One region of the Thalassotalea maritima genome, then DNA from elsewhere that is predicted to be linked to it. Evidence: predicted binding sites of a transcription regulator. Region 1 holds the regulator's gene; the other holds the start of a gene.
What was found. The regulator ArgR, encoded in region 1, controls arginine synthesis, uptake and breakdown. The targets are predictions, from matches to a motif close to ANTGAATANNTATTCANT.

Region 1 (6,430 bases):
GTATCAGAGGTACGCGGTTTTGGTCGTCAAAAAGGTCACACTGAGTTATATCGTGGTGCTGAGTATCAAGTAGACTTTCTGCCAAAAGTAAAGCTAGAAATCGCAGTAAAGGCTGAAGACGCAGAACGCGTCATTGAAGCAATTAGTAAGTCTGCTCATACCGGTAAAATCGGTGATGGTAAGATTTTTGTTTACGACTTAGAACAAGCGGTACGTATTCGTACTGGCGAACAAGACACTGCAGCACTTTAATAGGGGGATACAATGGAAGAGTTAACTGCATTATCAGGTACTGTTACAGAGCTGCGCTTTGCACTAGATACCTTTTACTTTTTATTATCGGGCGTATTGGTTATGTGGATGGCAGCAGGTTTTGCCATGCTAGAAGCTGGTATGGTTCGTTCAAAAAATACCACCGAAATCTTAACTAAAAACATCGCATTGTATTCAATTGCTTGTGTGATGTTTTTACTGGTTGGCTACAACATTATGTACGTCGACAACGCCGAAGGTGGTATTTTACCATCAATAGCTACCTTAATTGGCACCCAAGCAGCTGACGCTGATCACTCATTAGAATCAGACTTCTTCTTCCAAGTTGTGTTTGTTGCAACGGCTATGTCGATTGTTTCAGGTGCGGTTGCTGAGCGCATGAAGCTTTGGTCATTCTTAATTTTCACTGTTGTTTTAACCGGCTTTATTTACCCTGTTGAAGGTTATTGGACTTGGGGTGGCGGTTTCTTGTCAGAAGCTGGTTTTAGCGACTTCGCCGGCTCAGGTATTGTTCACATGGCCGGTGCTGCTGCTGCATTAGCGGGTGTATTACTGCTTGGTGCACGTAAAGGTAAATACGGTAAAAACGGCGAGATTTACCCAATTCCTGGTTCAAACATGCCATTAGCCACATTAGGTACATTTATTCTATGGATGGGTTGGTTCGGCTTTAACGGTGGTTCACAGCTACTTGTTTCTGATGCTGAAAATGCGACTGCGGTAGGTCAAATTTTCTTAAACACGAATGCCGCCGCCGCCGCGGGTGCCGTAGCTGCATTACTACTGAACAAAGCTATTTGGGGTAAAGCAGATTTAACTATGATCTTAAACGGCGCATTGGCCGGTCTTGTTACAATCACTGCAGATCCATTATCGCCATCACCGTTATTTGCCAGTTTATTAGGCGCACTAGGTGGTATGCTAGTTGTATTGTCAATAACGTCTCTAGACAAGTTAAAAATCGACGATCCAGTTGGTGCAATATCAGTGCATGGTGTGGTTGGTTTCTTCGCTCTTATGGTTGTTCCGTTTAGCAATGGTGACGCAACATTTGGTGCGCAGTTGTACGGTGCATTCGTTATCTTTGCATGGGTGTTCGCAGCAAGCTTTGCGGTATGGCTAGTATTGAAGAAAACCATGGGTATCCGTGTTAGCGATGAAGAAGAATACAATGGCGTTGACAAATCGGATTGTGGCATTGAAGCCTATCCAGAGTTTGTATCACTGAAGGGCTAAGCTCCTAACAATAATAACGACGCGTTGTTAAATTAACGGGGGAGCTAAAAGCTCCCCTTTTTTTATGATGACAGGCAACACTGCCGCTGACGCTGATCTTTTTGTGTAACGGCTATTTGCGACTAGAACGGCTAGTACGTGTTATACCAATTACACTAAGTTTGTGCCCAACTCAGAGTTAGGGCAGAGGTTCAGTTACAACATAGATTTCATTGATATAGTCATTCTATATTAATGAAATCTAGGGTCGTAAATGGGCCTCTGGTAAACTCCCTACGGGTGAGTTTTAAAGGTTTTTATGCTGCGTAACTGATTTTGACAATGGAATAACCATTCTCTGCAATCAAAGCCTTTAAATTCTCACTGAGTGAGCAATAACTTAATGTGATTGGTATTAATGAAAGTGTATTTGCTCGATGTTTAAGCAACTGATAGTCTTAGTAGTAATATCAATCGTGCGACAAGTAATTGATATAAACGCTCCATTTTCGAAGATAACAAGTAAAACAGGATCGTATTTATGAAAACCATTTCAATAACCGTTCCGCTGGTTATAATGACATGTTTAACGGCGTGTTCAACAGGGCAGCAAGACGCATGTGAAGATGTCGTGTATACGGCCGAACAACGTCAACATTGCACATCTTTACAACGACAAATATCTAACGCTAAAAATAACCTGATAAAGCGCACTGAGCTTGAACGACGTTACCAAAAAGATTGCATTGATATTCGTTATTATCGAGATGATAAAACTGACCAACGTTGTAATAATCAAACCTCTGTTGATGAAGTGATCCGCAAATTGCAATCGAGCGAACAAAAACCACAAACAGGAGCCAACTAGTGCTAAGAGTCGCGCCAATGTTAATGCTGTTATTGAGCGTTTTTTCTACTCAGAGTTACGCTAATTCAGCCAGTATCGAACAATTTAAGCAACTAATGCAGGAGAACAAAGGCAAGGTAGTATATATCGACTTTTGGGCTTCTTGGTGTATCCCCTGCAAACAGTCTTTTCCATGGATGAATAAGATGCAGCAAAAATATGCAGAACGAGGCTTGAAAGTGGTTACCATTAATTTAGATATGGAAAGGTCGTTCGCTGATGAGTTTTTGCGACAAACGCCTGCAGATTTTACCGTTATTTATGACCCTAAAAGTCTGATAGCTCGTAAGTTTGATTTAAAAGGCATGCCCAGCAGTTATATTTATAATCGCCAAGGGAAAGCGGTAAAAGCGCATGTTGGCTTTCAACCAGAGCGCCAGGATGAGTATGAGGCTGAACTTGTTGCTTTGCTAGCGCAATAAACGGCAATGCGATAAGTTCTGAATCAATGACTGGTTTAATAAGTGAGTCATCGTATCAGTATCAAATGGCAATAAAAAACCGAAACGTGATGTTTCGGTTTTTTATTGCTAAAGCTTATTAATAAGCTTTGTCGCTATAGCTCATTATGCGTTGATAAAGTCTACGCCTTCTTGAATATCTTTATTCAAGGTCGCTAGCATGTCATCTTTTGCTTTTTGCTCGTATGCGCTTAGTTCACCGTATGATAGGTACTCTTCAACACCGTTTTTACCAAGGCGTACTGGTTGTGCAAAGTACTCTGCATCGCCGGTGTTACCTTGAACGTATGCGTAATCTACAACACCTTCTTCACCTTGTAAGCCACGAACTAGAGACATACAGAAACGAGCTGCAGCAGCACCCATAGAAAGTGTCGCTGAGCCGCCACCCGCTTTTGCGTTAACAACTTCAGTACCGGCGTTTTGGATACGAGGTGTCAATGCATCGATTTCTTCTTGAGTAAACTCAACACCTTCAACTTGTGAAAGTAGAGGTAGGATAGTTGTACCTGAGTGACCACCGATAACTGGTACTTTAACGTCTGCAGTAGATTTGCCTTTTAACTCAGCAACAAACGTTTCGCTGCGGATAACGTCAAGAGTGGTAACACCAAATACGCGATTTGCTTCGTAAGTACCTGCTTTTTTGAATACTTCAGCAACGATTGGTACAGTGCCGTTTACCGGGTTAGTGATAACACCAACAAGTGCTTTTGGACAGTTGGCAACGATGCCTTCAGCTAATGTTTTTACGATACCTGCGTTTACCGCAAATAAATCAGCACGATCCATACCCGGCTTACGTGGCATACCAGCAGGGATAATAACAATATCACAACCTTGAAGTGCCGTGGCTAAGTCGTCAGCACCGTAGCCTTTTACAGTAACGTCAGTTGGGATGTGAGACAAATCAACAGCAACACCAGGAACAACTGGTGCAACATCGTATAACGATAATTCAGAACCAGCAGGTAGTTGAGTTTTTAACAATAGTGATAATGCTTGACCGATACCACCGGCTGCACCTAAAACGGCTACTTTCATTGAAGATCTCCAATTAATGATGTTTTTTTGCTCAAAAACCGAGGTTGCAGGTCGAGCAAATACTTTAAATTTTTGTGCCCAAACCATACCAAAATTACGGCTGAAAATACAAACAATTTTGTCATTCAAACGGCTTAGATGGTATGATATTGGCGTTTTGGCATGGTAATTTTGTAATCTAATCTGAACACTTACAAAACCTGCTACTACGATTAAGGCAAATATTATTGCAATGCCAATAAATATCCCCATGTAGAATAAAAATCGACAGACAAGAAGAGTGTATGAGTACACAACAAAAGCAAGAAGCATTATTAAATGCTTTTAAAGAATTATTAAAACAAGAACAATTTGGCTCACAAGGTGACATTGTTGACGCCCTCAAGGCGCAAGGCTTTGACAACGTAAGCCAATCAAAAGTATCTCGCCTGTTAAGCAAGTTTGGCGCGGTACGCACCCGCAATGCACGTCAAGAAATGGTCTACTGTTTACCAGCTGAGCTTGGCGTGCCAACCGCTAAAAGTCCATTGAAGCAGTTGGTTTTGGATATCGAGAGCAACGAAGTGATGATCATTGTTCGCACCAGCCCTGGCGCAGCTCAATTAATTGCTCGCTTACTAGACTCGTTAGGTAAAGCCGATGGTGTATTAGGAACCATCGCCGGTGATGACACGATTTTTATTTCGCCAACGTCGGTAAAAGATATTAAACCGATAAAAGACAGATTATTTTTGCTATTTCAAAAAATGCAGTAATGACAGCAGTAAGACGCGAATACGAAAAAGGCACTTAAGTGCCTTTTTTAATGCCTCTGCCCTAACTCTGAGTTGGGCACAAACTTAGTGTCATTGGTGTAAACACCAAGACTAATGCCGATGACTACATAGTTGCCGCTTTTTCCAGTAAGTCACGAGATGGCACGAAAAAAGACGCCCCGGTTTCTGCTTGGGTATATTTTAGTAAATGATCGAAGTTACCGTGTTCATCCCCTTCAATCATACTTTTTAGCTGAATTTCAAAATGTTTTGGCGTATGACAAAACGACACAAAGAACAGTCCTTGTGTTTTCATATGACCATAAGGCATGCTTTGACGTAAGATTTCCATGGTATTACCATTTAAATCTTTTAAATTGGTACGTTTAGTGTGAGCAGTGGGGGCTTTGTCGGCACTCGGGTACTCGATATCATCACGCTTTGTGCGACCAATAATGTCTTCTTGTTGCTGTACACTGATGCTATCCCATAGTGGCATGTTGTGGCGGTAACGTTGAATATGTAAGTAGCTGCCTTTATCCATGTCATCGCTGGGCTTATTAACCAGCGCGACTTGGCGCTTGGCGATACCTTTAGGGTTTTCACTACCATCAACAAACCCTGTTAGATCACGACCATCAAGATAGCGAAAGCCTTTAACTTGTTCGACAAGCTCGACCGCGTCATTGAGCATGCTACATACTTTGCTAGCAACAAGGTGATTAACGTCAGCACGATCGCTGCGGATTTGAATAAACAAATCAAAGTTATTAGCCGGCGCAATTCGATCATCCACTTGCAGATGAGCGAATGGCTTTAGCTCACTAGGTCTAGCCTTGGGGTAATACTCATCCCAATATGTCGCTCCGATTGCAATAACGGTATTTAGGTTCGCCTCAGAAAACTGATCGTCATATTGTTCAAACAGTTCAGGGAGGGTAGCTAAGGTTTTGCGGATAAAACGATTTTTATTATCAACTACATTGAATAGTAAATAATAGCTGTGCAGGTTCGGCTCGGCGCAAATACCAAATTGTTCTATTGCCATAAGGACTTGTGTTAACTTCTTGTTGCACGGGATGGTCTAAGTATATGAATTAATGGACCATTAGAAAAGCTTTAAAGAACAGTAGCTTGATATAAAGTAATTAAGCCGGAACCGAAAACAGTTGTTTATCGTGCCAACGTAACGCTGTTAATGTACCGCCCCATACACAACCGGTATCTAAAGCGAAGACATGCGGGTTTGAAGCTTGCCCTTGCAGTGCCGCCCAATGACCAAAAACCCAAGGTGATTGACTTAAATCGCCATGCAGTTCAAACCACGGTTGCAGATGTTTATCGGTATTCGCACTCGGCGATGCTTTGCTAGAAAACTCCAGTGCACCATCTTGGTAACAAAAGCGCATTCTTGTCAATGCATTGATTGAAAAGCGAAACTTCTCTATGTCAGAGTGAGCATGACACCATTTTGCTGGCAGATTACCGTACATTTTGCGTAACCAGCGCTTGCGCTTTTTACTGGCTAATTTTTTTTGCACAAAATCCGACATCAACAATGCTGTATCGGCATCCCATTCAGGCGGTAAGCCAGCATGAGAAAGGTAACCACTATAATCTGGTAACGCTAACACTAATGGTTGAGCAATCAACCAATCGATTAATTCGTGGCAATCGTCAGCGTTTAACAGGGCTTCAAGTTTATCTTTACGGTTTACCTTGCCAATGCCATGGTAGGTGGCAATTAAGTGCAAGTCATGGTTGCCAAGCACGGT
Region 2 (6,430 bases), 270 kb from region 1:
GACCTACCCGCAAATTACATGGGTATGGAAAACACCTAAATAAAAATGAGCAATAAAAAGGAAGGCCAGCAATGCTGGCCTTCTTTTTTGTTCTAGTTAGCGCTAAACGCTTTCAGCGTTAATCTTCTTGTTCATAGTCACTAAAATCAGTGATGCCATTTTCGGCTAGCACCTTGCGAACACTCTCTGGTAATTGATGCTCGTTATCTTTCGCTAAGTCTTCATCACTAGGCAGTGGCTGGCCGGTAAATGCGTGTAAAAACGCTTCGCATAGCAATTCACTATTGGTAGCGTGACGCAAGTTGTTTACTTGGCGACGAGTGCGCTCATCAGTTAACACTTTCAGCACACGTAACGGAATCGAAACGGTGATTTTTTTTACTTGTTCGCTTTTCTTACCATGTGGTGCGTAAGGGTTAATGTATTCCCCATTCCAATCAGCCATTGTGACTCCCTAAACATTACTTTGCAGATGTCCCATCGTCATCATCTTGCTGATTGATGTCGCGGGTTTAACTGGTGTGATGAAATTGTACTGTATCCAGTAGATGAGTCAACTTTTAACGGCAAAGATGTATAGATGGCTAAAAATAGTTGACCTTGGTGAAAATTCGTCCTAGATTGGATAGACGTCTAAACATCCAATTTTGTTTTTGGAGATGCACCATGGCTTATGACAAGCAGCAAACTATGGCAGTACAGGCCGGCATTAACAGTGACCAACATCACGGTGCAGTGGTCCCAGCCTTGCATTTATCAAGTACATACAGTTTGCAGGGTTTTAAACAAAAAAGAGAGTACGACTACTCCCGTACCGCAAACCCAACTCGTAGCACGCTAGCGCAAGTACTTGCTGAGCTTGAGGGTGGTGACGCTGCTGTCGTTACCAATACCGGGATGTCGGCGATTCACCTTATTTGTCAATTGCTGAGCAAAGATGATCGACTGCTTATTCCACATGACTGTTACGGCGGCAGTTATCGGCTGTTTGTCCACCTCGCAAAGCGTGGTCATTTCCATCTCGATATTGTTGATCAGAGCGACGCAACCGCGTTAGCGCAGGCTCTCGCGAAAAAGCCGAAATTGGTATTAATCGAAACACCGAGTAATCCGTTATTGCGTATTGTTGATATCGAGCAAATCGCTGCGGCCGCCAAGCGCGTAGGTGCACTTGTTGCGGTAGACAACACCTTTCTATCACCACTTTTACAACAACCATTGGCGTTTGGCGCAGATATGGTGATTCACTCTACCACCAAATTCATTAATGGCCATTCTGATGTTGTTGGTGGCGCAGTTGTATGCAAACAACAAGCATTAGCCGACGAGTTGGCATGGTGGGCAAATTGTATTGGCATTACCGGTAGTGCGTTTGATGCGTATTTGACATTGCGTGGTATTAAAACCTTACCTGTGCGTTTAAAACAGCACGCTGCAAACACACAAGCGGTAGTTAGTTTATTGTGCAATCATCAAGCGGTAAGCAAGGTTTATTACCCAGGGCTTGTCGATCATCCTGGACATCTGCTTGCTCAGCGACAACAAGCAGGCTTTGGCTCGATGATCTCGTTTGAGTTAGCCGGTAACGACGAACAAGTAGGTCAGTTCTTGGCAACATTGCAATTATTTACACTGGCTCAATCGCTGGGCGGCGTTGAAAGTTTGATTGCTCATCCAGCGACTATGACCCACGCGGGCATGGATGCAGAAGCGCAAAAACAAGCCGGAATTAGCCAGTCGCTATTGCGGCTATCTGTGGGGATCGAAGATGGCGAAGACTTATTGGTTGATTTACAACGGGCATTAGATGCGATGGCTGATAGTTGATAACAAAAGCCAACTTACCGTTAACGGCTTAGCGTCAGTGTATACATATTAGTGAAGACAAAATGAGTAAATAAAGAGGATTTAGTCGATGAATGCAAAAGCAAGGCAATTGGAATTGCTTAATCGAACGGTACGAGATATTGACCGTGACTTAAATGTGTCGTTTGAATTTTTTCCGCCAAATTCAGAGCAAATGGAAAATACCTTGTGGAGTTCAATAGACCGCCTCGCGCCACTGAAACCAAGCTTTGTTTCAGTAACGTATGGTGCAGGCAGTGGAACTCGCGATCGCACTCATGGTGTTATTAAAAAAATACAGCGAGATACCGGTCTTATAGCCGCGCCGCACCTCACTTGTATCGATGCCAGTCGCGATGAGCTAATCACGATTGCTAAAGATTATTGGCAAAGTGGCGTGCGCCATATTGTTGCCCTGCGTGGCGATTTACCCGATGGTTCGCCAAAGCCTGATATGTACGCCAATGATTTAGTGACGCTTCTTAAAGGGGTTGCCGATTTTGAAATCTCGGTTGCCGCTTACCCTGAAACTCATCCGGAGGCATCAAATGCGCAGGCTGATTTGGTGAATCTAAAGCGTAAAGTCGATGCCGGTGCAACGCGTGCGATCACCCAGTTTTTCTTTGACATGGATGCTTACTTACGTTTTCGCGACCGCTGTGTGGCGGTGGGTATTGATGTGGAAATTGTCCCGGGTATTTTACCGGTATCGAATTTCGCCACTTTAAAACGCTTTGCCGCGTTAACCAACGTCCATGTGCCAGACTGGATGGGCAATTTATATCAAGGTTTAGATGCCGACCCGATGACACGTAACTTGGTCGGTGCAAATATTGCTATGGAGCAGGTGAAGATTTTACGCAGCGAAGGGGTTAATGACTTTCATTTTTACACCCTCAATCGTTCAGAGCTTACCTACGCAATTTGCCATACGTTAGGCGTTAAACCGCAAAGTTAAGCGTTTTAAGTCCTTGTTAGCGCAGTATTAGCCACAGTAGTGATGAATAAACTGCAGCAACATATGCTCTGCGGGTTTAATTTGCTCAAATGCCAAATGTTCATTGTTTTGGTGTGCCTGCTCAATTGAGCCGGGGCCTAATACAATGGTTTGGCAACCAAGTTGCTGAATATATGGCGCTTCGGTTGCGTAATTAACTGCTTGGCAACAATGACCTGATATTGTTTTGGCGGTTTGCGCAAGCTCACTATCTGCACGTTCGGCAAACGCCGGCGAACTCAGGTGTAGTTCACGAATATTGATGCGACCCGGATATTGATCGGCGATGGGTTTAATGGCGTCAGCTAACCAAGCGACTAACTCATCGTCTTTAATGCCGGGTAAGGCGCGCAAATCGATATCCAGATAACATTCACCACAAATGCGATTGGCTCCATCACCGCCATGAATAGCCCCTAAATTCAATGTTGGCTCAGTCACTGAGAATGCTTTATTTTGATAGGTATTTGCTAAATGTTGCTTAAAGTTAAGTAACCGGCCAATAACTTGGTAGATGATCTCGATAGCATTAACACCATGATCCGGCAAACTCGAGTGGCCAGATTTACCAGTTACCGAAATTCGATGTGACATATGACCCTTGTGCATGATCACCGGCTTTAATTTGGTCGGCTCGCCAATAATGGCCACATCGGGTTTAACTAATTGTTGCTTGATAAAGAATCGCGCACCGGCCATAGAGGTTTCTTCATCGGCGGTTGCTAAGATATATAAAGGCTTTTTCAGCTTTGTTAAATCGACGGCTTTACATGCTTGCAATATAAAGGCAAAAAAACCTTTCATGTCACACGTACCAAGACCATAAAATTTATTATCTCTAACGCTTACCTTAAAAGGATCGCTGTGCCAGCCTTGTTCGTCAAATGGCACGGTATCACTATGCCCAGCCAATAATAAACCGCCTTCACCGTGACCTATCTTAGCCAGTAAGTTGTATTTATTTCGGGTGTGCGGTACTGGCTGAATATCAATTGTAAAACCTAAATCAGCAAACCAGTTACCGAGCAAGTTAATGATGGCTTGATTGCTTTGGTCTAACTGAGCGCTTTCGGCGCTAATAGAAGGCGTAGCAATCAACTGACTTAGCGCATTTTCTAAATTGGGTAAGGTATTTTCGATTGCCATAGCTATCCTTTGATTAACTTTTGCGCACCTTGGTCGTTAAATAGTTATGCAAAAATATTGCATTATTATTTTTGTGTTGTTATCTTTTTTAAGAAGTTGTTAATCAAGTTATTAATAAATCGTCAATAATGCAATAGATAAGCTTAGGTTAGTTATTAATTAATTGTTTGATACTGTTTGGTGTCATGTCTTAATGGCTCAGCATCGACTTAATTTGACTTACCATGGATAGACGATTTATGAATAAAATTGCGAGATATAAAAAATATGAAAATAGCTGTTATCGGTGCTAGTGGTTACGCTGGCGCCGAACTCGTTAAAATTCTCATTAATCATCCTCAGGTAGATGATTTAGCTTTGTTGGTTTCCGAACACAGCGAATCGCAAAATCAGCCGTTTAGCCAGTTGTATCCGCAGATGCATGGTATTTGTGACATCCCTTTACAAGCGTTTAATATTGCTTGGTTAAATGCTAACCAATCTGAAATTGACGCGGTATTTTTCGCAACCCCACATGAATACTCTGCACAGTGGGCGCAACCGTTTATCGATGCCGATATTAAAGTGTTTGATCTGTCAGGGGCTTTTCGTCTCAAGGATGTAGACGATTATCCCCAACACTATGACTTCACTCACCAGTACCCACAACTTTTGGCTGAGGCGGTTTATGGTTTGGCCGAATTTAACGCACAAGCGATAGCTGCTAGTAATATCATAGCCGTCCCCGGTTGTTACCCAACGGCGAGCTTGCTAGCTATTAAACCTATGGCTGATGCCGATTTACTCGACGATAACAGCATCACAGTAATCAATGGTATTAGCGGTGTCAGTGGCGCAGGTCGTAAAGCCAGCCTTGCCACCAGTTTTAATGAGCTCAGTTTAAAAGCGTATAACGTGTTGCAACATCGCCATCAACCTGAAATTAGCCAACAAGCAGGCTGTTCGGTGATCTTTAATCCGCATATCGCCCCGTTTAAACGTGGTTTGCTAGCGACCGTAACCATGCGCCTTAAGCAAGGTATTACTACGGACGATATCAACGCGTTATATCAGCAATATTATCAACATCAACCATTGGTTCGCTTAATGCCAAGTTGGCCACAGGTTGATGACGTCGCCAATACACCATTTGCTAATTTACATTGGCAGTACGATGCTAAGTTACAGGTATTGGTGGCAAGTTGCGCTATCGACAATTTGTTAAAAGGTGCTGCGGCGCAAGCGGTACAGTGTTTTAATATTCGTTATGGTTTCGCACCAACACAGGCATTAGTTGGAGGCAACCATGGCTGACTCATTATGTTTAAGCAAGCCACTGGTGATTAAGATTGGTGGCGCTATCGCTCAGTCTGATCAGGCTTTAACTTCATTATTTTGCGTAGTCGCAAAATTACAACAACATGGACAAGCGGTGGTGATTGTTCATGGTGGTGGTTGCGTTGCCGATGTTATGTTGCAGCAAGCGGGTTTCATCAGCCATAAAGTCGATGGCTTGCGGGTTAGCGAGCAGGCTCATATGCCGATCATTGCGGGCGCCTTGGCTGGAACGGTTAATAAACAAATCGTTGCTATAGCCAATAATCAGCAACTTAGCGCAGTAGGCTTGGCGTTGCACGATGGTCAAACATTGTCATGTATACCTGCTGCAGAACACTTAGGTTGTGTTGGCATACCAAGCCCTAGTGAAGGTGCCCTGTTAAATACCTTATTAGCAACCAATGTATTGCCTATTTTCAATTCTATTGGCGCTTTAGCTGATGGCCAGTTGGTCAACGTTAATGCCGATGATGCAGCGGTTGCTATTACTCAGCTTGTTGATGGTGAGTTGGTGTTATTAACCGATGTTGCCGGCGTAAAAGGTGCAGATCAACAATATCTAACCTCCCTCGATCACCATATGGCACAACAACTGATCAGTGATGGTGTGATCACTGACGGTATGGTGGCTAAAGTCAATGCCGCTTTTGTGGCGGCGAATCATTTACGACGAAGTATCGCGGTTGCCAGTTGGAAAACACCGGAGCAATTATTTGCGCTAACCACCGGTGATTCAATCGGCACCCGCATTATTCCTAACAGCTAATTTCATCAAGACGCATTTTTACTAAACCGAATTAATTTATTACAGGAATAACCTTATGTCGTTACAACATTATCTCGCTGATCATTATCAGGATAAAAGCACTTTGCAAAGCCTTATTGCTAAAGGCATTGCCATTAAATCTAATCCACAAGCTTATAGCAATGCATTGGCAGGCAAGTCGGTCGCGATGTTGTTTGAAAAACCGTCGCTACGCACTCACATCAGCTTTGATATTGGTATCAACAAAATGGGCGGTCATGCGCTCTATATTGGCCAACAAAATGGTCAACTTGGTGAGCGTGAGCGCATTAAAGATGTTGCGCAAAACTTGGCGTGTTGGGCCGATGCCATTATTGCCC

Region 2: a site for ArgR is predicted at 4,024-4,041, ahead of argC (N-acetyl-gamma-glutamyl-phosphate reductase). Genes of this name have one in related genera too.

What each region holds. Positions count from the first base shown of each region.
Region 1 is NZ_CP166919.1:488,648-495,077, forward strand. Features, by position in the region: gene ACAX20_RS02125 (P-II family nitrogen regulator) at 1-252, shown strand, start outside; gene ACAX20_RS02130 (ammonium transporter) at 265-1,509, shown strand; gene ACAX20_RS02135 (hypothetical protein) at 2,030-2,356, shown strand; gene ACAX20_RS02140 (redoxin family protein) at 2,356-2,817, shown strand; gene mdh (malate dehydrogenase) at 2,962-3,900, opposite strand; gene argR (transcriptional regulator ArgR) at 4,185-4,655, shown strand; gene ACAX20_RS02155 (Dyp-type peroxidase) at 4,780-5,703, opposite strand; gene ACAX20_RS02160 (symmetrical bis(5'-nucleosyl)-tetraphosphatase) at 5,804-6,430, opposite strand, start outside.
Region 2 is NZ_CP166919.1:222,040-228,469, forward strand. Features, by position in the region: gene ACAX20_RS00965 (malic enzyme-like NAD(P)-binding protein) at 1-39, shown strand, start outside; gene metJ (met regulon transcriptional regulator MetJ) at 119-445, opposite strand; gene metB (cystathionine gamma-synthase) at 667-1,827, shown strand; gene metF (methylenetetrahydrofolate reductase) at 1,916-2,803, shown strand; gene argE (acetylornithine deacetylase) at 2,831-3,988, opposite strand; gene argC (N-acetyl-gamma-glutamyl-phosphate reductase) at 4,256-5,281, shown strand; gene argB (acetylglutamate kinase) at 5,274-6,071, shown strand; gene ACAX20_RS01000 (ornithine carbamoyltransferase) at 6,127-6,430, shown strand, end outside.